Regions from separate parts of the Pseudalkalibacillus sp. A8 genome, predicted to be linked through region 4. Evidence: riboswitches for the same ligand, from Rfam matches in the RefSeq annotation. Region 4 holds a riboswitch; each other region holds the start of a gene.
The links. A riboswitch is a leader RNA that binds a small molecule or an ion and turns the genes downstream of it on or off. The one in region 4 is predicted to bind S-adenosylmethionine.

Region 1 (6,097 bases), 810 kb from region 4:
TAGAAACTGTACGCCATTACAACAGCTGGTAATGCATAAAGCGCCCATGCTGAAATCCCCCAATGAAATAATCCGTAAGTTACAGCATACTCTGCAGCCTCGTTCGTTTTTCCTTCGATTCCGAACGGCGGCCCAGTATAGTAATAAAGCGGCTCGACAATGGACCAGAACATGATACTGGTTCCCATACTTGTTGTGAACAACATGCCTCCCCAACTGAACTTGGAAAATTCAGGCTGATCGTTTATTCCTCCTAGTTTCACCTGACCAAACCGGCCAAACATCAGCCAAACCAATAAAATAAACAAACCGATTGTCAAAAACTCAAACATCCAATCTAATTTGAACGTAATCGAGGTTAACATTCCCGAAAGAACAGGACCTGCTGATTTCTGAAAAATAACAAGCAAGACCGTAACCACAGCAATTAAAATGATAGATGGCCAAAATATGGATTTTTGTACTTTAGAATGATTCATGTATCTTCACATTCCTCCCCAAATAGATTTTTCTTTCTATAAAAGTTCCATCCATTAAATGAATATGTTCATTTAATGAACATGTTCATAATATCATATAAAAAATAATAGAACAATGAATGTTCTATGCTGCTTAATTTTCAAAATAGGGTGTATCTTATTGATAAGAAATAGACTGAACGATAAAAATCGATCAGTCCATAAGTACTTATCATATTCCATTAATACGCTCCCATTGTTGAAGATCATTAATCCAATCCTATTTAAGAAGAGCTACCCGTTAGTGAAAAAGCGATGCCTTCTTCCAGTATCACACACTTTCGTTTAGTTTAAGCTTACTGATTGTTTAAAATGACTTTCCTCTTTTCTATTTGAAACATAACTATGCAAAATCATACCAAGAATGACGATAAAAATACCGCACCAAGATAATGGAGAAGGAATTGGTATCGACAAAAATATTAGTTCCCCAGCTAATGCAAAAAGTACTTCCATTGATTGCGTTGCTTCAATAGCAGCTAACTTTTGCATATTCCCTCTCACCATATCAGTTGCTTTGAAAAATAAGACAGTAGCAATGACTCCAGAACAAATTGCCACCAATAAAGATTGAAGACTCTGCCCCTGACTTGGTAATCCTACGGTATAAAAGCCATACAAGGAAAGTAAAAACCAGAATGGAAGACTTGCCAGTGTCATTCCTAACACTCGTTGATACGCATCTAGACGCCCTTCACACACATCCATCATTTTACGATTCCCAAAAGGATATGCAAACGATGCTATTAGAACGGGGACGACTCCCAGTAATAGACTTTCTAAAGAAAGGTGTTTAGCATGTTCAATTTGCATTAGAACAATACCTAACAGGATGATAAGGGACATTGTAAGACCTTTAAAGGGAATTTTCTGTCTTATCTGTAAAGGCCCATTCTTTGTGTATATCGTTTCAAAAAACAACGGTGCAAGTAAAGTACCTGAAATAATAGTAATTTGCCATGTTCCAGCGATAAGCCAACCAGGTGAATAAGCAGATGCAAAACATAAAGGAGCATAGAATAATCCAAAACCAACAAAACTGCATGAAACCCATGTTCCTGGTTGTTTTCTCATTTCGTTTAAGAGTGGTCGTAAATTTTTTCTAATTATTACAATACACAAGAGAAATGGAAGCATAAATATATATCGGAGCGAAGCACTCCAAATCCAACTACCACCCGACAACTCCATAGATGCATTAAGAATAAATGTAAAAGCAAAAAAGAAGGCTGCATAAATACCTATTAAAATTGGTTGCAAACAGAGCTCACCTCGACTCCGTTTGTTGTGTAAGCAGTTCGCCAAGACTTAGCCAGTTTTCCTCTACAAGACGGACAACTGTTTCGTATTCCCGATTTTTACAAGCTGATATAATTTGATTGTGCTGCCCAACCGAATTCAACCCTTTTAACGTTGTAAATTGTGAAATCTCTAAACGTTGAATTTTAGGTAGACTGCGTTCTAATGCGAATACTATTTCAGGGTTGCCAGACACGTCTAAGAAAACCTTGTGAAAAGTTCCATCTGCCTCAATCGCCTTAATTACATCACCTTTTTCAATTGAAAGTCGCAATTTCTTATTACTAAACTCTAATTCTTCAATATCCGTTTCCTTTAATATAGGACATGCAAGTCGAGCAGCTAAAGCATGTAAAACTGCTACAACAGTAAAAGCATGTTTCGCCTCCTCTAATTTTAATGGTGCTACACGAGTAGATGACCCTGGAAGTGACTCAACAAGTCCTTCATCTTCAAGTCGTTTAAGGGCTTCCCTAACAGGGGTGCGACTAATTTCAAACTTCTCTGCTAATTCTTTGTCATTTAAGCGTTCTTCTGGATGTAATTCCAAGGTGATAATCGACTTTTTTAGAGTTTGATATACTTCATCTCTAAATGACAAACGTTTAATTGGTTGTATTATGTCTTTTTCCATAAAACCAATATATCGCATATTGGTTTTATTGACAATTATTACTTCAACTAAACTTTTTTTGCGTCAATACTGATTCTACAACTGGGAGAGGAAGGTCGATCAACTATGGTACGGTAGAGCCCATCCGTTAGTCTGACTCCACCGACAAAGGTGCTTATTCGGGAGTTCATCTGGTGCCGAATTAGCCTTGGAAGCAGCGAGTAAAGTACGACTCTTTATATACGAACCGCCTTTCATTATTAATGACGGCCGTGCACCGTACCAGTGGAACGGCGCATTCTGAATGGTCAGGTCAGGACCATTCGGCAGTTATGATGGCTCCTGTTTCTCCACGCCACTGAGCATTCACCCTCCTCCCCCATGTAAAGTTATAAAACATATTCCTTAGTTTTTCGATCAGATTTATAAGTTTAAATATTCTGATAAAATTTTCAGAAAAAGCTTGAACTTCCCTCTGATTTGATGTAAGTTTAATCAAAATTGAATAATTGAATTTCTTATCAAGAGAGGTAGAGGGATTGGCCCGATGACACCTCAGCAACCATCAACGTGCTCAACGTTGAAAAGGTGCTAATTCCAGCAGGTTCCTTGAACTTGTAAAGATAAGAAGAATGACAGATCTACATACAAAAGTCTTCTTCTTAGGAAGGCTTTTTTCTTTTTTTATAGCGTCTTACCAACTAAGGAGGATCATTGATGTACAAATTTGAAACGAAACTAGCGCAGATCGGAAACCGCAGTGAGAGCGTGACAGGAACAGTCAATCCACCAGTATACTTTTCAACTGCCTATCGACACGATGGAATCGGCCAATCGACCGATTATGATTATATTCGAACAGGAAATCCAACACGAAAGGTTCTTGAAGAGACCATCGCCGACCTTGAAGGCGGTGAACAAGGATTCGCATGCAGTTCTGGGATGTCTGCCATCATGACCTTACTCTCGTTATTCCAGTCAGGAGACGAATTTATCGTTTGTAAAGATTTATATGGAGGTACTTACCGGTTGTTTGAAAAAGGTTTCCGTAAATGGGGGCTTGACTGCAAGTATGTAGATACGTCAGACGCAACATCGATTGAAAAAGCCGTCACAAACCAAACGAAAGCGATTTTCATCGAGACACCGACCAATCCGCTTATGGAAGAAACAGATATACCAACCGTTGCTGCGATTGCCAGGGAACATGGATTGTTGCTCATTGTCGACAACACATTCTACACACCTCTATTGCAACGACCGATCGAGCTTGGGGCGGATATCGTCATCCATAGTGCCACCAAATATTTGGGAGGTCATAATGACGTGCTGGCAGGGTTGATCGTTGCGAAAGGAAAAGAACTGTGTGACTCATTGGCAGACCACCATAATGCCGTAGGTGCTGTTTTGAGTCCCTTCGATTCCTGGTTGTTGATGAGAGGTATGAAAACATTATCATTGCGCATGGAAAAACATCAGGTAAACGCGCTGCGGATCGCTGACTACTTGTCAAAACACGAAGCTGTCACCGATGTGCTATACCCCGGTCGAGGCGGGATGCTCTCTTTCCGGATCATCGATGAATCCTGTGTCGATCCGTTTTTACAAGCCCTATCGCTGATAACCTTTGCGGAAAGCTTAGGAGGGGTAGAGAGCTTCATCACCTATCCTGCCACCCAAACACATGCAGATGTACCAGAAGAAATTCGAATAAAAAACGGTGTCTGTAACAGACTGCTCCGGTTTTCTGTTGGGATAGAAGATACAGATGACCTCATCAAAGATTTAGAGCAATCACTAACAAAAGCATGTACGGAGGTATTAACATGAGTCACCGAAATCAACTTTCATTTGAAACGAAGCTGCTTCACAATGAGCATAAAATCGATCCGACGACAGGCTCGGTCAGTGTACCGATCCATCCCTCTTCTACCTATCACCAGTTCGATATCGACCAGTTCGGAAAATACGATTACAGCCGTTCATTAAATCCGACAAGGGAGGCATTGGAAGATACAATCGCTTCGCTGGAAGAAGGGACGAGAGGTTTCGCTTTTGCATCTGGAATGTCTGCGATCTCAACCGCTTTCCTCCTTCTGTCGCAGGGTGACCACGTTCTCATCTCTGAAGACGTATACGGCGGTACCTATCGGATGGTGACAGAGGTACTATCAAGATACGGAATTGACCATACATTTGTGGATATGACCGACCTTACAAAAGTTGAAAAGCAGATCCGTCCAAATACGAGAGTGGTTTATGTAGAAACGCCTTCGAATCCGTTGCTGAAAGTTTCAAATATCGAATCGATTGCAAAGCTGGCGAAACAAGCAGGCGCCCTTACATTTGTCGATAATACGTTTTTGACCCCGGCAATACAAAAGCCATTGGAACTTGGAGCCGATGTCGTATTGCACAGCGCGACTAAATTTTTGTCAGGCCATAGTGATGTCGTAGCCGGTCTTGCCGTCGTTAAAGATGAGGCGATCGGAGAAAGATTGGCATTCTTGCAAAACTCATTCGGCGCAGTCCTAGGAGCTCAAGATTCATGGCTGGTACTCCGCGGATTGAAAACACTTCATGTAAGACTTGAAAAATCGATGGAATCTGCCGGGAAAATCGCTCGCCATCTCCAAGGACATCCATTGGTGAAGCACGTCTATTATCCTGGACTTCCAGATCACAATGGGTATCAATTGCAAAATAGCCAGGCAACTGGTCCAGGGGCAGTCCTTTCTTTTGAGCTTGAAAATGAAAGTGTCTTACGATCATTCGTCGCAAAGGTGCAATTGCCTGTATTTGCAGTTAGTCTTGGGGCAGTTGAATCTATCCTTTCCTATCCCGCGAAAATGTCACATGCTGCGATGCCAGAAGTGGAACGGAGACGGAGAGGAATCACGAATTCGTTGTTGCGATTATCAGTCGGTCTTGAAAATCCAGATGACCTCATCCAGGATTTTGTGACAGCCCTGGAACACCAGGTCAATGTTGGAGCAACAACAGGCTATTAAAAACTAGTGTACTACCTCCCTATCAATGAACCTTTCTGGGCCTTTATCTGGTAAACTGGAATCAGAATGTCGAAGTAGGCTATAGAGAACATAGATTGAAAGAAAAAATCGTAGTACAGCCCGCGAAAATGATGCCAGCTGCCTACAATCGCTTTAGTTTACGTCTTTCAAAAATGAAGTCAGACAAAGTCGGCTCGATTCTAAGCAAATTTTTGAAAGAGTGCCGTGTGGCCGTGATTACAAGTACTGGGGTCACTTGAAAACGGAAGAACCATTCGATGTCTATAGTGACGGGGATTACAGTTCCCGCGTGATTCCAATTGATACAGAAGTCGATGATCTTGAGGTCACTCATATCTATTACGACACAAAGCATACAACGTGGATAAAACTATCGTCTGTCCCCCTGCCCCAGTTTAGGGAGGCTGCTGAAAAAGAACAATCGGGTCGATTTCCGAGGTGAACATCGGGTTGAATGGCGGAACATTGAACCCGGAACCACATGAAAAAGAAACCGCTCCCCTTGTCGTCGAAGAACTGAAGAAAGACAAGGGGGATATCGTCCTGCTTGTCCCTGGCTGAGGTGCCTGCCATAACATACACGGTCTGTATGCTCGAGCTTTAGAGAATTCAGGAATTTCAACCGTCATGATCAG
Region 2 (6,097 bases), 850 kb from region 4:
CAAAAGCTTTGCCACTTTCTCATCTTCGAACGATTCACGCTCCATCACATGGCACCAATGACAAGTACTATACCCGATAGAAACCATAACAGGCTTATTTTCACGTTCAGCCTTCTCGAAAGCTTCCTCTCCCCATGGATACCAATCGACTGGGTTGTAGGCATGTTGTAACAAATAAGGCGATTTTTCTTGTATTAACCTGTTGGCTTTGCTATCAGATTGGTCTAAAGAAACCACAATGCACCTCCTTTAATTCATTGCTTTTTTAATGTATTCCCATTATAGTGCCAATTGAACATAGGACTCAAAATGACATGGTAAAGTAAATAGAGACCACTCACTTAATTCTACTTGTGATGTGATCTCATTATTGATAAAAGAAAAGTGTTAGTAAGTGCCTTGTCATTCATGCTCTTTTTCTATCAGGTCAATCATTTGTGAGTTGTCTTCTCGTTTGTTATTAAGGCTTTCATCAACTGGGTTCTTTTGTTGATCATATTCCTTCTGTGCTTCGATCGTCCTTTTAGCATAAGGGACGGCCTCTAATCGTTCAATTGAAATTTCCTTCCCAGTATCAACACAAATGCCGAATGTACCTTCTTCAATTCGTTGTAATGCTTCATTGATTTCATCTATTAACTGTTCATCATTTTGCGAAAGCGTCATTTCCCTTGCGTGCTCGTATTCAGCTGTACCAGCATTCCCCATATGGTTCTCATTGCCCCTTACTTGGTCAATATCAAGGTTTTCCTCTCTATTTTTGTTTCGCTGGAGAACTTCTTCCCTCATCGATAGTAATTGAGTTTTGAAATTCTCGATCTGTTTTTGAGTTAGTAACATGGTTCCTCCTCCTTTTTTGGACTTTTCCCAATCATCCTTAAAGGTAAACACCCTTAGAAGTTCTTCCTGGATAAAATGAAAAAGACGCTTTTTTAAGCGCCTCTTTCTAACATATTTTTTATCATTCGTTAGTGGTCAAAGCAATTGAAAGTTTTGACGTTATATTCACATTATCAAAGTCGATTCCCAATTGAACTGCAGTTTGCGCAATTTCAGGGCGAATACCCGATAAAGTTGTTTCAATCCCTAACAATCTTAGTGAATACAGCAATTGGAAAATTTCATGGGCGACCATCGTATCGACCATGAATACACCCGATAAATCGATATAAAGATGTTCAATATGGCGATCGGAACATTGCTGCAATGTACTATCAAGAATCGTTTTAGCCCTATGAGTATCTATATCTCCTACGATTGGTAGTAAACCTATTTTATGGGATAAGTCGATCACTGGAGAACTTAACTCATTGATCATCGCCTTTTGAGCAGTTAACTGATCATTAAGATAGTTGTTCCTTTCTTCGGTAAAACGAACCATAGCAATATCGGATTCCTTGATGATCATTTCTTTCCATAACCCGATTTGTTCATTGGAACACTTATCTGGATGGATTTTCACGAAATCATTGATCAAATTGATGTATTGTTTACGGACACGAATGAATTCTCTCATGATATAGTGGGTGGGAGTTTCGATATGATCCTTATCTCTCGCTGTTCTAATCACCCATTCTTCAAAATACTTGAAAAATTCATCTTCTTCCTTATCAAATATTTCAATCAGATTCAGGTGAAATTCATAATTTTGCTGTTTCAAATTCCTAATGACTTCAGGATCGGTAGAAGAATATACCCCTGTAGGATCACTTTTCTCTAAAGTATTATACCAATCTTCTGTAAGCTGTTCTGCTTTATCAAGAAGGAACTTATGCAACTCTTTATTTCTCTGCACCTTTTAATGACCTCCATAAAGACGTTTTTACTCTTTTTCCTCTATTTTAAATTAATCAAACCATGCGGACAATTTTTCTTGTCTATTCATTAGCTTTTTTATTCTCAAGGGAAATAAAAAAGCCTCTCGAAAAGAGAGACTTTATTAACGCGTTGAAAGCCATTCTGAAGTTCTTATTCATTGTTCACTTGTCTGCTTACCTTTATTAAGAAAACCTTTTTCTCTTATCAAAACCCCTACACCCTCTAAATCTTTTTCCGTGTTTAAGAAAAACATCGAAATCGCAGTATCTACATTGTAGTCAAGAGCCTCCCGAATCACTTGCAGTTCGAACGTTTTGTTGATATTGCTTTGTAAGCTTTACAGCAGATGCAGGTAGTTTTTATATACGTTTTGCTAAACTGAAAGCTTCGTCTTGTAGCTACTCCTTTTTCACCACCTTATTGAAAATTCCAATTTCACGTGCTTCATAAGCATCAATTACATCCCCAGTCAAAAGTAACTCCTTCGCCTTCCGGATCCCAATGACCCACGGCATCATGAGTGTAGGCGGTGCTGCAACGAAGCGTATTTCAGGCTCACCGAACTTAGCACTTTCGGATGCAATCGCTTAATCAGAACTTAATACCCAGTCTGCAGCTCCTCCGAGCACATTCCCATCAACAGCGACTATCACCGGCTTTTTAAGTGACCATAATTTCAATGATACTCTCAGTAAAAATTCGAGGTGTGCTCGCCAAACCTCTGATGGCTCCTCTCCAATCGTGTCGGGTAGTCGGACGCTTTCCTTAGATCTACACCAGATGAGAAATGCTTACCGGCGCCTGTGAGGATGACAGCTTTCACATACTTATCCCCTTCAACCTCACATAACGTTTTTTCCAGTTCATGGGCAAGTGAATCACTTATTGAATTCAACTGATTCGGTCGGTTTAAAGTTATCGTTGCTACATTTTCTTTCTTTTCAACTAAAATATATTCCTTATCTGTTTGTTTTGCTGTTGAAACTGTCATTGTCACAAGACTCTTTATTTTATTCTCACTTTTTCATTCTTTTCAATCTGAATGACTTTACCGTCCTGCACAACCAAGGTGACGGATCCAAATTTCATAGTCTTCAACATTTCATTTATCCGGGGCACAATGTTTTTTAATTCATCTCTCTCCTTCGACATTCTCTACTCTCCTTTCTTCAAACGAATTACCAGGTTTGGAATTCCTCAGAAAAATAAAAAGGTCCCTCAAAAATGAGAGACCTGGTTTCACGTACACCAAATGGTATGCACCTTATCTCTCAAAATGGAATTCCATTTTGCTGGAATTAGCACCTTGCAATAGCAGGTTGCCGGGCGTCGTTGGGCCAGTCCCTCCGCCACTCTTGATAAGTGATTCAACTTATTTTTTTGAATTTTACAGTAGTTCGATAGGAATTGTCAACAATAAAATCAAAACTAGTCTTAAATGCCCAGGTTAAGAACTTTTTTTAACGCTGGATTTTTTTCCTCTTGTATTCATTTAGCCCAAGTCCGTTACAGCGGAACATCACTTCCTCAAACTCCTTCCTTCCATGATTAAAAATCACCCTCCCTTTCAATACTTCGACTGAAGCATAACAAGCGATTGAATTGCCTCTGAAAGTAGTTCCGAGCGGTTCCAAGTTGCCTTTAAATCCTAAAAGCAAAAGTGAGCTTAAAGGAAAGCCTGAAGCTATCCTGTGGCAATGGCCTTTTTATTCGATATGACAAGGAAGCTCCAGGATGCAACCAATCCTTTGTTCTGCCCTTAATGGATTTAGATTTCGACTCATTTCTCAAAATCTTACTTATAGCTAATCAGCCTTGATTATAAGACAAAAAGAATACTCGGGCTTGGCGAAGGCTGAGCCTTAGCTGCACTTATACTTCGTTCGTAAACTTTTCTGCTACGTCGATTAGCTACATCGCTGAAAAGTTATTCCTTCTTAACGTATAAAAAAAAGACGCCTTTACTGTCGTCTCGTTCTTACGTCTATATTTGTTCATATGTATTAGCTGGTAAGTCATTCCGTGAGATTCAATAACTTCATACCAGCCGAGGTTCCGTGCTCTCTAAAGTGGTGGATAGTGATATGCAATATATTTTGTGAGTTCCACTGTACAACCCAACTGATTGCGAAAAATAACTCAAACAACGAAAGCCCTGCCTCTCTTCCGTCCTTACGACTCCTCGGCCGCGCCAGTGTGATTCAGTTACCGTACGTGCTTTTAACTCCCTTCTACTCAAATTGTTTCCTTGTCTGAAAAAATAGATTAAATGGAGATCAAAAGAGGGGTTGAAAATGTGGATTAAACATTTTTTAGTGCACGCTTTGTAGAGCACATAATACCCTTTATGATTCTTCTCACAAAGGAAGCTTAAACCAATTTTTCTTGGAAGGTCTTTTTTTTGAGGACCCAGAAAATGCAAAAAGGGTGGCGTACTAACGTATGCCACCCAATAAGACTCAAGTTTTAATACTTAGACTTTTTGTACGTTAGAAGCTTGTGGTCCGCGGTTACCATCAACGATTTCGAATGAAACGTTTTGACCTTCTTCTAAAGTTTTGAATCCGTCACCTTCAATTGCAGAAAAGTGAACGAATACGTCGTTACCTTCTGAAATTTCGATGAAACCAAAACCTTTTTCTGCGTTAAACCATTTTACTGTACCAGTATTCATATACTGTACCTCCTGAAAATCTTACAAATTCACCAAAAGTTTACCGTTATATTTATCATTCTGACTGTATAAAAAAACCGCACCCGCATGACTGTGAGACAATTAAATTCGTCCACACAATTGCAGCTACGACTTCAATCTATCCACCATTTATATAACCAACTTTATCGGCGTTAATCATATAATAATTCATTTTTAGGAGAATGTCAATAAAATGCTCATTTTACTGTTAAGGATTTTTATCTTACGTATAATCATCATCAGAGGAACATGTTTAAAAAGGTAATGAATATAGTTTACAAAAGGAAAATTGTAGAGGTGATCACATGAATAGCAGCTATCCATTTCCGAAGTGGGATGAAAATATAAAAACTTCAAAACCAGTAATGGAGCTTTATGGTGATGGTGAATTGACAATTGATGCTGATGAGATATCGCTTACAATAGGAGTTATCACGGAAGGTCCTGATGTTAAAACAGCCTCTGCTGAAAATGCCAGAAGGTCCACCCAAGTTCTGAATGCATTATTGAATTTAGGAATACCATCCAATCAAATTGAAACATTGGTTTACACGATCCAACCGATCTACGCTTATGAAAATGGGCAATCGATCTTCAAGGGTTTTAGAGTGGAACATTTGTTCAGAGTAATAATCAATGATGTTCAATCAGCTGGTAACGTTTATGATGCGGCGATCCGGAACGGGGCAAATTTCGCTAGGGACATCTCATTCGATGTTTCAAATCCTAAGGCTTTTTATTTAAAGGCTTTAACAATCGCCTACCAGGATGGTATACGAAAAGCAGTAACACTCGCTCAACAAATGGGAGTCCGGTTAAACCCAGTACCGGTCAAGGTCGTCGAACTAAAAGAGAGAGAAATAGCGCCTTTATATAAAACCCAAATGCTGCAAGCTGCTGGACCTACCCCGATCCAACAACAAAAAGTGGCAATAAATGCACAAATGAAAATTTGGTTCTGCTATTCCTAATAATTTTATTGTTCAATCGACACTCCTATACTAAAATAGAGATACGTTGACTATAGTCCGCTGTCATTTTATGGATTGTAATGGGGGATTTTTGGTATGAAACTTGAACAAGCTGTTGGGCTGGTAATCCGCAAGCACCGGACTGTTGAGAAGATTTCACAGTTCAAACTTGCTGAATTGACTGGCTACGATCGTTCTTTCATAAGTCTACTCGAAAGAGGCCGGCGTATGCCGACACTGAAAACGATATTCGTTTTAGCAGAACATTTGGATATCCCAGCTTCACAGTTAGTTGAGGAAATTCAGCAGCTTGTCAAAAGTGATATTATGGAATATTAAGTGTTACATATGTGATAAGGGACCGTAGAGAATTTTTCAACGGTCCCTTTTTTTCTATGCGGACCTTTTGATTTGCTGCTTTTCCAATTCTTTTTCCAGACTGCCTGTCAATGTATATCCGAACATTTTAAAATCAGCCCGTAAAGACCAAAATGGGTGCCCAAATGTGGCAGGTTTGTTTCCTTCAATAAAAAAATGACTGATCCAAGCAAATGAATAAGCGATGATAGGTGCAGCTAACATATACCAGAAATTTTGAATAGGAACGAAACAC
Region 3 (6,097 bases), 2.7 Mb from region 4:
AAGAATATGGACCTAAAATGAAAAATGAGCACTTATCCTTGTTCATGGAAAGCGCCCGATTGCTTAATAAGAAAAACTCCTATTTAAAGGGTTTCACTTTGTTTTAAATCCACAATAGGGACAATTAGAAATCACGAATCCCTATACCATGTAAATGTAAAGCAAACGATATTAATTTTTAATTGCCTTGGGCTCCTGGATCACCTTATTAGTTGGATATACACAAAATCACTAATGCAACTAAAAAGAATCCCAAATGCTTTTCACTTGGGACTCTTTTTTCTCTAAGCATGGCTCTACCACAGTTAATACACTCGGAGCATTTATGGTTGAACTGGTTTGTCAACTTAAGCGAGCCTTTCAAAAAAATTAGAATTAATTATAAAGTAATTTCCTATGATTTATTTCAGCTAAAAATTGGATAGCCAAATATGATATTCAGAATAAAATGTATGGGGTCAGGTACTAACATTTGAGCACTGTCGGTCTAGCACATAAAAAATGTATTATTTGTACATGAATGGTGCCTGTCACCAATTTAATTTACGCTTCTACAACATTTTGCTGCTGGTAGACTTCGTTTTCGAATTCTCCTGTGGCTCTGCTTGTTAGGATACCAGATGTCATTGCTCCACTGACGTTTACAGCAGTACGGCCCATGTCGATAAGAGGTTCAACTGAGATTAACAGCCCAACAATCGCAATTGGAAGATTCATGACGGATAGTACGATGAGAGCTGCAAAGGTTGCTCCTCCCCCGACACCTGCGACACCAAATGAACTGATTGCCACTACCAAAATTAGAGAAATAATAAATGATGGACTTGTAGGGTCAACACCGGCGGCTGGAGCTACCATAACGGCTAACATTGCCGGATAAACACCAGCACATCCATTTTGACCAATTGAAAGTCCAAAGGAACCAGCAAAGTTTGCAATCCCTTCCGAAACACCAAAATCCTTTGTTTGTGTCTTAATTGTCATCGGCAGTGTTCCAGCACTTGTACGTGATGTAAAGGCAAATGTTAAAGTTGGCAGCCCTTTTTTTACATAATTTACAGGGTTTAGTTTTGCAAATGACAACAACAGTAAATGCACAATAAACACCAAAATTAATGCCACATAAGAAGCCACAACAAACTTGCCTAATTTCATGAATGCGTCATAATCACTTGTAGCAGCAACTTTTGTAATAATTGCCAGGATACCATATGGTGTTAGACGGAGAATTAACGTTACAACTCTCATGATAACAGCGTATAAACTATCGATAATTTTCGCAAAAAATTCAGCAGGCTCAGGATCTTTTCGTTTTACTCCAAGGTAGCCAATCCCGACAAATACAGCAAAAAATACAACTGCAATTGTAGAGGTTGCACGAGCACCTGTTAAATCTAGAAATGGATTGCTTGGAATTAACTCAAGGATTTGTTGAGGAATCGTCATATTTTCTACAGTCACAGCACGTTCCTGTAATTGCTCATTTCGAGCGTTCTCTGCATCACCAGCAGTTAACTCTATGCCATCAAGTCCAAATCCTAACGCGGAACCAATTCCAATTGCTGCCGAAATAGCAGTCGTTCCAAGCAGTATTCCAATGACAAGGAAACTAATTTTCCCGATATTTTTAGTCAATCTTAATTTCGTAAACGCTCCGACAATTGAAATGAATACCAGCGGCATTACAACCATTTGTAATAGTTTTACATAACCACTGCCAACAATGCTAAACCAATCAATTGTTCCGACTGTAACTTCATGCCCAGTTCCATAGATTGCATGAATTATATAACCGAAAATAATACCTAAACCTAAGCCTGTGAATACGCGTTTTGAAAAAGATACATGCTTCTTTTGCATTAAGAACAAACCAAACATAAGCAATAATAATACCGCGACGTTTACGAAGATAAGAAATGTGTTCATCTTTTTCCCCCTTTTCGTTTATTAATCTATTTTACGAAATTTTAATACGTGTATTCCTATAATTTAAGTAGGAATTAGAATATTTTTTACTATTCTTACTTTTTCGATTATTTTAAATACATATTATGCTCCGAGTAATATCCCTAAGAAAAACCGGAGGCCGCTGAATAGGAAGTATTTTACTTATTGCGATGTTCTGTGGTTACAATGTGAAATTTTTATTAAGACATAAATTTTATCTCTTTTAGGTCATTAATATGTTCACATGCTGGAGTAATTCTTGTAATAATTTTATCTTTAAAAATATGTTTCAGCTCACTTTTCTTTTGTTTAGCTAATGTTAATTGGTTTTTATCAGAGAAGAAAATCAATGATTGATTTCCTTCTTTAGATGTTGGGTCATGTAAGTCAAAAAACAATTCTAATAATTCATTATAAGATACCTTCCAGGGATTAATCCATATTTCTACTATATCTAGATTTTTCCCTCTTAGATGTCCTATTCGAACATTTTCAATACCACGAAAACCTGTAATAAAAGCTTTTTGACTAAAAAACCCGCTTGCACCAAACACTGCTCTTTCCATTTAATCTCGCTCCTTTGAGCGATAAGCCTCTTTCCATTTAAAAAACCTCTCTTTGTTTAAAGAGAGGTTCGTATTATTACATACTTTCCTCTCATCTTTCAAAGGTTGACACCTTTGTAGGAATTAGCACCGTTCAAGACAATATTTTGACTTGATGGTTGCCGGGTTTCATAGGGCCTATCCCTCCACCACTCTGGATAAGAAGTTATCGCTATTTATTTTTATTTAAATATTTTATTGTTACTGATATTATCATTCAGTTATCTAAAATTCAAGTAATATCATGAAAATAAATAAATTGAATTTACATATCAATCTCCTTCAACGATTCTTACACCACAATCTTGCCCAATTCAAAAAGACACACTTAAAGAATTGCGCCCTTTTCTTTAATAAACAATTAGGTTGACTGCAAACCGACACCCCTTCATTATCTAAGCCAATGCTCTCCTGCTTTTTTTTTGCGAGTGTTAATCGTCTGACGCGTGCTGCAAAATCGCTGGTATGACAACGTCCCAGACCGCCCGAGGAAGCTCGTGACCGGTGTCTTCTAAGGTGAGCAACTGGGTATCAGGGATCTCCTTCTCTAAGGCAAGTGCATTTCCATAGGGAAAGAAGGGATCCTCGGTACCATGAATCACAAGAGTTGGAGCACCCACCTCTCCGAGTCGTTCCCTCCAACGATCGCCCTTGTCAATAAGAGGTGGGTTTTTCATACTCGACGCAATGTTTGTGCTGCGATCGAAGATGCGCCCTGCAAGGTCATATTTAGTCGTTTTGTCAAAAAAATGTGAATTGGAAAGTGCATATTGAAAATCGACAATGTAATCGATCACTTCTGCCCGATTTGACCAGTCTGGCTCCGGCGCTTCTCTAATGTGTGCCATGAACTCCTCCGAATGTTCTGGAAGGTCGAGATCAGTAGGACCATGAGCGTTGGGTCTTGTTGAAATTAGAGTTAATGATGTAACCCGATCAGGATAATCAAGTGCCACCAGTTGGCCAATCCATCCGCCTACTCCGAAACCTACGAGATGGGCGTCGGCCAGTCGGAAGATGTCGAACAGGCCGACGACGTCCGCAGCCAGATCGCGGAGGCTATACTGCGTGTCCCCCGGCTCGTAGGTGACAGATCGGCCGAAGTCGCGGGTGTCATAGCGAATAACGAATCGGGAGCCTGCTGCGAGGCGCTCGCAGAACACGTCCTCCCACCAGTGCATTGAGCAGGCCAACGGCGCGCCGCTGATAAGGATGATTGCAGGGTCCTTGGGATTACCGAAAGTCTCAACGCAGAGGTCAACCCCGTTAGCTCGGACTATCCTTTCGTTATTATATGGCATATATAATTTTTCCTCCTTTGTATGTTTGTCGGATTACTCCCTTTGGTATTGTTTTAATCTTTTCTATCTAGATAAACCCTTTTCATTAGATTATTCACATACACTTTCTCAATATTTCTTTTCGATTACTATTTTTGAGAACACGGTATGGTACGGGGATATAAGATGAATATTTAGTAAATTGAGCAATTCCTGTTATTCAGTAACACGTCAAATAATATTGACTTCTAACTCCCTTTCTGAAATACCTACCTTTATTCAACAAAATGGCCCTATTCATAAAAAAGGGTGCAGTTCATATTACAGAAAAGCGTCCGTTACTTGAATAAGAATTAAATTTATAAGTCGTTATTTTCAATCAAGATTTGATTGTGAATATGGTGTTCCATATGCTCAAGATAATCTTGTATAAGCCACTCTAGTGTTTTACGTTGATTATTTCCTATATCACATAGGTTGGATAACTTTTCGTTAGGAATATTCTTAACAATATTAACAATTTGCTTATTTAATGTCTGAAAAAGGTTTACTATTTCATGAAGTGGTCTATTTTGATAATTCTGAACCATTACCCATTGGTCTTGATTATACGATTGAATAACATACACTGGTTCTTCATATTGAATTTTTATAAATCTTTCAATATTATTTATGGCAGAGTCACATAGATGTCCTTAAATCTCTTTTTTAGACCATTTATTTGGTAATGGTCGATTAGAAATATCTTTTTCAGACATAGAGTTGTACTCTTCTGGTAATCTTTTTATCCAATGATTGATTCCCTCAACTACTTTTTGCATATTTCTCCCCCCCTAAATTTCTTTATAAAACCAAAATTCGACTCCCATCCTTAAAATCCTTTTATTAATAAATCCCCCTAAACGAATCTGTCCTGTTCAAAAAGCTCATAATCTGGCTTTTTTCATGAAGAAAGACGCTTTCCTTATTCAGAAAAGCGCCCTTATGGAATAACATTCTTTTATTATTGACTTGAAAAGAGTGGTTAAAATATTGAATACAAATAATTGTTTGTTTATTCTGAATTGGCATTGCATCATTCTTATATTAAAAACCGACCTTTCTAATGGAAGAAGGTCGGTTTTAAACTAAGTTCAAATATGCTGTTTAAGAGATACCTTTAACGATTTGAGTTAATCCCTCACTAATTGGTGTAGCTGGACGCCCAAGAAGTTTTTCGAAATCATTGCTATCGATTTCAAGTGTACCTTCTCTAATGCCTTTCTGGATGTCAACAAGAAAAGGAATAAGGAAATCTGGTATGCCAGCACCTTTCATAATGTCAGCATAAGTAGTATCATCAACCTGTTTTACAGGTACTTCTTTACTCAATACAGTGCCAAGTGCAGATACAAGTTCTCCCTGAGTTAATAACTTGCCAGAAAGCTCGTAGATAGTGTTTTCGTGCCCGTTACCAGAGAGTACCGCTGCCGCAGCTTCTGCATAATCTTGTTGTAGTGCCCAGCCTACCTTGCCATTTCCTGCTGATGTCACCCAAGGAGCTCCTGCTAGGACACCTTGAATGCTTGAAATTTCATTCTCCAAGTACCAGTTATTGCGTAAGAAGGAGTAAGGAATGCCTGTTTTCAAGATGTTTTCTTCTGTTGTCTGATGTGTTAGAGCAAGAAAATTTTTACTTTCCTTTGCGTTTGCTATGCTAGTATAAGCAATAAATTTTACTCCAGCACGCTCTGCGGCAGCTACTGCATTGTTGTGTTGACGAATTCTTGTTTCATTGTCTCCATCCGCAGAAATGATTAATAAGCGATCAATACCAGCAAAAGCCGTGTCCAATGTTTCTGGACGATCAAAATCTCCTTGGCGAACGTCTACTCCACGAGCTCGTAATCCTTCCGCCTTCTCTGGATTGCGAACACTAACAGCCAGTTGGTCCGCTGGTACAGTTTTTAATAAAGTCTCCACAACTTTTGTTCCCAATTTTCCTGTTGCACCTGTGACTAACATTTTCATTTGTCTATTCCTCCAATTATATTTTTATGTCTTCTATATAAAACCTAATTAACTTGTATCTAATTTGAATACCTGTATCTATCGTAGATACTTCTTGTTGTTTTGTCAACAAATTTAATAAACCTTTGTTATTTTTCACGAATTTTAAGGTATAATACGTTGTAATCAAATTAGATACATGTCTATATTGCGTAATAAATTTTGCATCAAAATATAAGGTAGGTGAATGATATGTCCATCAGTAGCCGTTTTACT
Region 4 (6,097 bases):
CCGTCTGGATCCTGTACAAACACTTGATGCCAGCCAGTTTTACTGGTTGGCTTATTCAAATAACAATAACCCGCTTTTTCAAGACGGTCGAGAATATCATCAATCGAATCCACCCTGACTGCAAAATGACGGGCACGGCTATTTAATGGTGCTTTTTTTTCTTCATCCATTCCTTCATTCACAATCAGATGAAGCTGTGTATGTCCGATTTGGTACCATATGCCATCAAAATCGAAGTCCGGCCGATCCGGACTAACTTGAAAACCGACCACTTTTTCATAAAAAGCCCTTGCTCTCTTCAGCTTCTTCACCTCAAGTGAAACATGATGAATTCCATTATACATCTATATCCCTCCGTCCTTTCAACTATTCTATTTATACCCACTTTCACAATTTTATCATCCTCTGAAATGAAAGTATAATGTCTGACTTGAGGCATATCTCTACAAAAAATTAACACTCTATTGATATTTGCCTAATATTGGAACGGTATGATGAACTAAATCCTACTAAAAGGGGAGAGAAAAGTTGGCTAAAGTTATTGACTGGCTTCATGAGAGGGAGTGTACTGTCTTCCAATGGGTGAACAGCAAATGTCAACAATCAGCCTTAAGCAGGTATTTCATGACCGTGACGCATTTAGGAGGGGCGACGGGATCAATTGGCATTTGTATATTGCTATTCGCGTTAGGTTCTGGAGAATTACGTCTTATCGCTTTACAAAGCCTGCTAGCTCTTGCAATCAGCCATATTCCTGTTCAAATCAGCAAAAAAATATACCCTCGGAAACGCCCTTACATGGTTTTGTCTGATACCATCACCATTTCAAGATTGTTGAAGGATCATTCGTTTCCATCTGGGCATACCACCGCAACCTTTTCGGTCCTCACACCAATCCTATGTTGGAATCCGATTCTTGCACTTATTTTATTACCAATCTCCCTTTCGGTTGCCATCTCAAGAATTTATCTTGGAATGCATTATCCTTCAGATGTAATCGGTGGCATATTAATAGGAGTGGGAACAGGTTGGCTTCTGTATTCCTTTTCTATTCCATTTTAGGAGGAATGTATTGGTGAATATCGCCCTCTTTTCGGATACTTATCATCCCCAAATCAATGGTGTAGCAAACACACTCCAACAATTGGTCAATTATTGGGAAAAAACCGGAGTGCAGTGTAAAGTCATCGCCCCAATGATGGATCCTGACAACCTCTTTTCGCTTAATACTCACCTGCTGCCCAGCATGCGCTTTTTGCTTTATAAGGAATATCGTGTAGCCATACCTTACAACCGCAAGATCACTCAAGAACTTTTGGCTTTTCAGCCAGATTTGATTCATGTAGCAACTCCGTTTTCCACTGGTTTATACGGATTAAATTTTGGTCGTAAACATGATATTACAATGGTTGCTTCATACCACACGAACTTTGATCATTATTTGTCCTATTATCATCTGCAATGGGCTACTGATTGGTGGTGGAAATACTTATCTTGGTTTCATCGTTACTTTGAAAAGACGTATGTACCCTCACAAGAAACACTTCATCATCTAAGCTCTAAGGGTTTTGAACGCTTAGGAATTTGGGGGCGAGGAGTAGATACCTCCATTTATCATCCTTACCATAATACAAGTAGTTTCCGAGTGAAATACAAAATCCCGCATGACAAAATCGTATTAAGCTATATCGGCAGACTCGCACCTGAAAAAGATATCCAAACCTTGATTGAAATCATTAGGAAATTCCCTCAAAAGTGGCAAGATAAAGTATGTTGGTTGATTGTAGGAGAAGGACCTAGTGAAGTTGATTTAAAAAGCGCACTGAAAACTTTCCACAATGTCCTGTTTACAGGGTACTTGCGAAGTAAAGAGCTATCAATGGCATATAGCATTTCAGATTTATTTATATTTCCTTCTCCAACTGAAACATTTGGAAATGTCGTATTGGAATCGATGGCATGTGCAACACCGGTAATCGGTACGGATAGTGGGGGCATTCGTAATATTGTCATTGATGGCCATAACGGATATCTTGTCAAACCATATGAACCCCAAGCATTCATAGATAGAATCATTTTCTTCCTGACACACCCTAATCTTTCGGCGCAAATTTCAACAAATGCAAGAGCTTATGCAAAAAGCCAATCTTGGGAAGTAATATCCAGTAAGCTTACAAGTGAATATACCGAACTCATAGAAAGTAAGCAAAAGATTCATCCTGCCTCATAAACTCAAACTTTCCTGAACTCAAAAAAACCCTGAGCGGCAAAGTGCCTCTTAGGGTTTAACTTTCTATGCGTTGTTTTTAAGTATTTCTGCTTTATCCGTTTGTTCCCATGGCAATTCGATATCCGTACGACCGAAGTGCCCATAAGCTGCTGTCTGCTTATAGATCGGACGGCGAAGATCCAGCATCTTGATGATTCCTGCCGGGCGAAGATCGAAGTTGTCTCGAACTAGATCAACTAGCTTCTCTTCAGATACTGTACCAGTACCAAATGTATCAATAGAAATGGATACAGGTTGGGCGACCCCGATTGCATAGGCGAGTTGAACCTCACACTTTTCCGCTAGTCCAGCTGCTACGATATTTTTCGCCACATAACGCGCTGCATAGGCTGCAGAACGGTCAACTTTTGTCGGATCCTTACCTGAGAACGCGCCACCGCCATGACGTGCATAACCACCATACGTATCAACAATGATTTTGCGTCCTGTCAATCCAGCATCCCCTTGAGGACCACCAATGACAAAACGTCCAGTCGGGTTGATGAAATATTTCGTATTCTCGTCAATCAACTCGACAGGCACAACAGGGTTGATGACATGCTCTTTCAGGTCACGCTTGATTTGATCAAGAGTAACCTCAGGGTGATGCTGAGTGGAGATGACGATCGTATCCACGTGTACTGGCTTATCATTTTCATCATACTCAATTGTCACTTGAGTTTTTCCATCTGGTCGTAGATATGGAACAACCTCATTTTTACGAACTTCAGCCAACCGACGACTGAGCTTGTGGGATAATGAAATCGGCAGCGGCATCAACTCTTTGGTTTCATTACATGCAAACCCGAACATCAAACCTTGGTCACCAGCACCAATCGCCTCGATTTCTTCTTCTGTCATCAATCCTTCTCTTGCTTCAAGGGCCTGGTTGACACCTTGAGCAATATCAGCAGATTGTTCATCAATAGAAGTGAGAACTGCACAAGTTTCATAGTCGAAACCGTACTTCGCACGTGTATAACCGATGCCCTTCACCGTTTCACGCACGATTTTCGGTATGTCTACGTAAGTAGAAGTCGTAATTTCCCCTGCAACAAGGACGAGCCCAGTGTTTACAGAAGTTTCACACGCTACGCGTGCATTTGGATCACTTGCTAAAATTTCGTCTAAAATCGCATCGGAAATCTGATCACAAATCTTGTCCGGATGACCTTCTGTGACCGATTCTGATGTAAAAAGACGTCTGCTTTTTGCCATAACGGAACCTCCTCGACGATCTTCAAAGTATCGCTTTTAATTGATACGGTACTCATTTCCTTATGAGAAAGTGCAACAATAGTTTATAACATCTGAAACTGATGCATGAAACATCTTATTTATTCTCAAGCTTTTTTTAAAAAAAAGGATGGATTCTCCTATTGAACGAAAAAAAACCTTTCCTGTTCAGAGGAAAGGTGGATCGTTGTATACCTTTCACCCTCTTATTTTTCAGGTTAGCACCTTTTCACCTTAAGTTAAGGTGTCGGTTGCTGGGTTTCATTGGGCCTGTCCCTCCACCTACTCGGAATAAGAGTAGCCGTTCTCGCAATATCATAACGCAGTACCTATATTATGTCAACGAAATTCAAAAGCCAAATGATGGGCTTTCAACCAAAAACACTTTCAGGTTCCGATTTAAATAACTACTCTAAAAAAGCTGAAAATTCCAATATTGGTTCCATGGCCTATTTATATCCTAATTAAGGTTTAACATGTCACAAAAACGGAAAAATAGTATACATTATTAAAATAAATATGTTATACTAATTCCCAGTTAAGCAAGTATTGGTTTAAACTTTATGTGAAAAAGGATGGGTTTATATGAATACAGCACAATTTACCTCTCTAACAGATGAGTTATTAAGTAAAGCATCTACAAACAAAAATTTATCGACTCCAAGATTAGTAGAAAGAGCAATCGCCAGAAGCGAGGGTGTACTTACATCGACAGGTGCTCTGCAAGTTGAAACCGGTAAATATACAGGGCGTTCTCCTAAAGATAAGTTCATTGTCATGGAGTCATCTGTAAAAGATAAAATTGATTGGGGATCCGTGAACCAACCGATTGATGAAGAAAAATTCAATAACCTATATAAGAAAGTAATCGAATACTTAACCAACAAAGACGAAACATTCGTATTTCAAGGATTTGCTGGTGCCGATAAAGCATTCCAGCTCCCTCTTCAAGTCATCAATGAATACGCATGGCATAATTTATTTGCCCGCCAACTTTTCATCCGACCGAATGAAAGCGATTTAAATAGCTTCACACCGGAGTTCCAGGTTATTTCAGCACCTGGGTTCAATGCTGATCCAGAAGTAGATGGCACAAATTCCGAAACATTCATTATCATATCATTTGAAAAGCGTATTGTGCTGATCGGAGGTACTGAGTACGCCGGTGAAATTAAAAAATCCATCTTTTCAGTGATGAACTACATGCTTCCTGAAAAAGATATCCTTTCTATGCACTGTTCAGCAAACGTTGGCGTAGAAGGTGATGTCGCATTATTCTTCGGTCTGAGCGGAACTGGAAAGACGACTTTATCCGCTGATCCTAACCGCCGTCTCATCGGTGACGATGAACATGGTTGGGCGAACAATGGAATTTTCAATATTGAGGGAGGCTGCTACGCAAAGTGTGTGAACCTCTCCCAGGAAAAAGAGCCACAAATCTGGAATGCGATCCGTTTCGGGACAGTACTTGAAAATGTTGTCTCTGATGAGGATTCACGAATGGTCGATTACAACAACACGTCATTGACTGAAAATACACGAGCAGCTTATCCGATTGACGCAATTCCGAATATCATCACTCCGAGTGTTGCCGGGAATCCGAACACGATCATTTTCTTGACAGCAGATGCTTTCGGCGTATTGCCCCCAATCAGTAAACTTACAAAAGAACAAGCGATGTACCATTTCTTATCAGGATATACGAGTAAACTAGCAGGGACAGAACGCGGCGTCACATCGCCACAAGCGACATTCTCGACATGCTTTGGCTCCCCATTCCTGCCATTGCATGCTGAAAGATATGCAAAAATGCTTGGCGAAAAGATCGCTCAACATGATGTTGATGTGTACTTGGTCAACACAGGCTGGTCCGGCGGTGAATACGGTGTAGGGAAGAGAATGGATCTGACTCATACAAGGGCAATGGTCCAAGCAGCTTTAGAAGGCGAATTGCGTTCAGCAGATACGGTGACTGACCCTGTCTTCGGACTTCACATCCCGACAAGCTGTCCTGGAGTACCAGGGGAAATATTGCAACCAAAGAAAACATGGGATAATCCAGAAGCATATGATCAAAAAGCTAAAGAACTTGCAATGAAGTTCAAAGAGAATTTCACTAAGTTTGAAAATGCAACCGAAGAAATCAAAGCTGCGGGACCAACCGTATAATAAACCATACTGGAGTGCCCCTTTGAAGGGCACTTCTTTTTTGTTTGTAGGGGTGGAGGTTGTTATACAGGGCCATACTCAAGCACTGTAATATCGTATTTGTTGGTTAGCAAGACATTGGTGGACACAGGAGACCTTATTTGTTTAAAAACAAAACACCAAAGCCCTTATTTACTGAAAACGATGTAAATCAGCTTTGTTTTACCTAAATAACGGATTAGATGTCCGCTAATTATTAGAAAAAACCTTTTCTGTCACAGATAAAGGAACAGTTGTCCACTAAAAAACGGCCGACGTCATGGTAAATGGGTCATTCATACCCCCAAATATCATTTATTGTCTTTTCATCCATTCGAGAAGATCATGGGTCACTTTACGCTTCTTTGCGGGAGCAAAGTGGTGATCGTCTTCAAAATACCAGGT

Region 1: it holds a riboswitch for S-adenosylmethionine, as region 4 does, so the genes downstream of both, ACJROX_RS25550 (methionine biosynthesis PLP-dependent protein) here and metK (methionine adenosyltransferase) in region 4, are expected to answer to the same signal.
Region 2: it holds a riboswitch for S-adenosylmethionine, as region 4 does, so the genes downstream of both, ACJROX_RS17490 (YezD family protein) here and metK (methionine adenosyltransferase) in region 4, are expected to answer to the same signal.
Region 3: it holds a riboswitch for S-adenosylmethionine, as region 4 does, so the genes downstream of both, ACJROX_RS08190 (peptide-methionine (S)-S-oxide reductase) here and metK (methionine adenosyltransferase) in region 4, are expected to answer to the same signal.

The regions. Positions count from the first base shown of each region.
Region 1 is NZ_CP174509.1:5,056,400-5,062,496, forward strand. Features, by position in the region: gene ACJROX_RS25535 (BCCT family transporter) at 1-479, opposite strand, end outside; gene ACJROX_RS25540 (multidrug resistance efflux transporter family protein) at 804-1,778, opposite strand; gene ACJROX_RS25545 (GntR family transcriptional regulator) at 1,786-2,451, opposite strand; SAM riboswitch class I at 2,946-3,060, shown strand; gene ACJROX_RS25550 (methionine biosynthesis PLP-dependent protein) at 3,148-4,260, shown strand; gene metC (cystathionine beta-lyase) at 4,257-5,441, shown strand; gene ACJROX_RS25560 (hypothetical protein) at 5,698-5,904, shown strand; gene ACJROX_RS25565 (hypothetical protein) at 5,901-6,023, shown strand.
Region 2 is NZ_CP174509.1:3,394,898-3,400,994, forward strand. Features, by position in the region: gene ACJROX_RS17465 (thioredoxin domain-containing protein) at 1-237, opposite strand, end outside; gene ACJROX_RS17470 (TraR/DksA family transcriptional regulator) at 403-840, opposite strand; gene ACJROX_RS17475 (STAS domain-containing protein) at 962-1,795, opposite strand; gene ACJROX_RS17480 (enoyl-CoA hydratase/isomerase family protein) at 2,217-2,402, opposite strand; gene ACJROX_RS17485 (enoyl-CoA hydratase/isomerase family protein) at 2,507-2,809, opposite strand; gene ACJROX_RS17490 (YezD family protein) at 2,824-2,970, opposite strand; SAM riboswitch class I at 3,080-3,183, opposite strand; gene ACJROX_RS17495 (cold-shock protein) at 4,292-4,492, opposite strand; gene ACJROX_RS17500 (SIMPL domain-containing protein) at 4,819-5,484, shown strand; gene ACJROX_RS17505 (helix-turn-helix domain-containing protein) at 5,581-5,823, shown strand; partial or broken gene ACJROX_RS17510 (Mpo1-like protein) at 5,878-6,097, opposite strand, start outside.
Region 3 is NZ_CP174509.1:1,574,491-1,580,587, reverse strand. Features, by position in the region: gene ACJROX_RS08195 (L-cystine transporter) at 544-1,926, opposite strand; gene ACJROX_RS08190 (peptide-methionine (S)-S-oxide reductase) at 2,148-2,513, opposite strand; SAM riboswitch class I at 2,602-2,717, opposite strand; gene ACJROX_RS08185 (alpha/beta fold hydrolase) at 2,984-3,853, opposite strand; gene ACJROX_RS08180 (hypothetical protein) at 4,192-4,461, opposite strand; gene ACJROX_RS08175 (hypothetical protein) at 4,528-4,653, opposite strand; gene ACJROX_RS08170 (SDR family oxidoreductase) at 4,979-5,842, opposite strand; gene ACJROX_RS08165 (Rrf2 family transcriptional regulator) at 6,074-6,097, shown strand, end outside.
Region 4 is NZ_CP174509.1:4,248,467-4,254,563, forward strand. Features, by position in the region: gene ACJROX_RS21805 (VOC family protein) at 1-344, opposite strand, end outside; gene ACJROX_RS21810 (phosphatase PAP2 family protein) at 529-1,062, shown strand; gene ACJROX_RS21815 (glycosyltransferase family 4 protein) at 1,076-2,230, shown strand; gene metK (methionine adenosyltransferase) at 2,294-3,487, opposite strand; SAM riboswitch class I at 3,709-3,803, opposite strand; gene pckA (phosphoenolpyruvate carboxykinase (ATP)) at 4,091-5,674, shown strand; gene ACJROX_RS21830 (alpha/beta hydrolase family protein) at 6,008-6,097, opposite strand, start outside.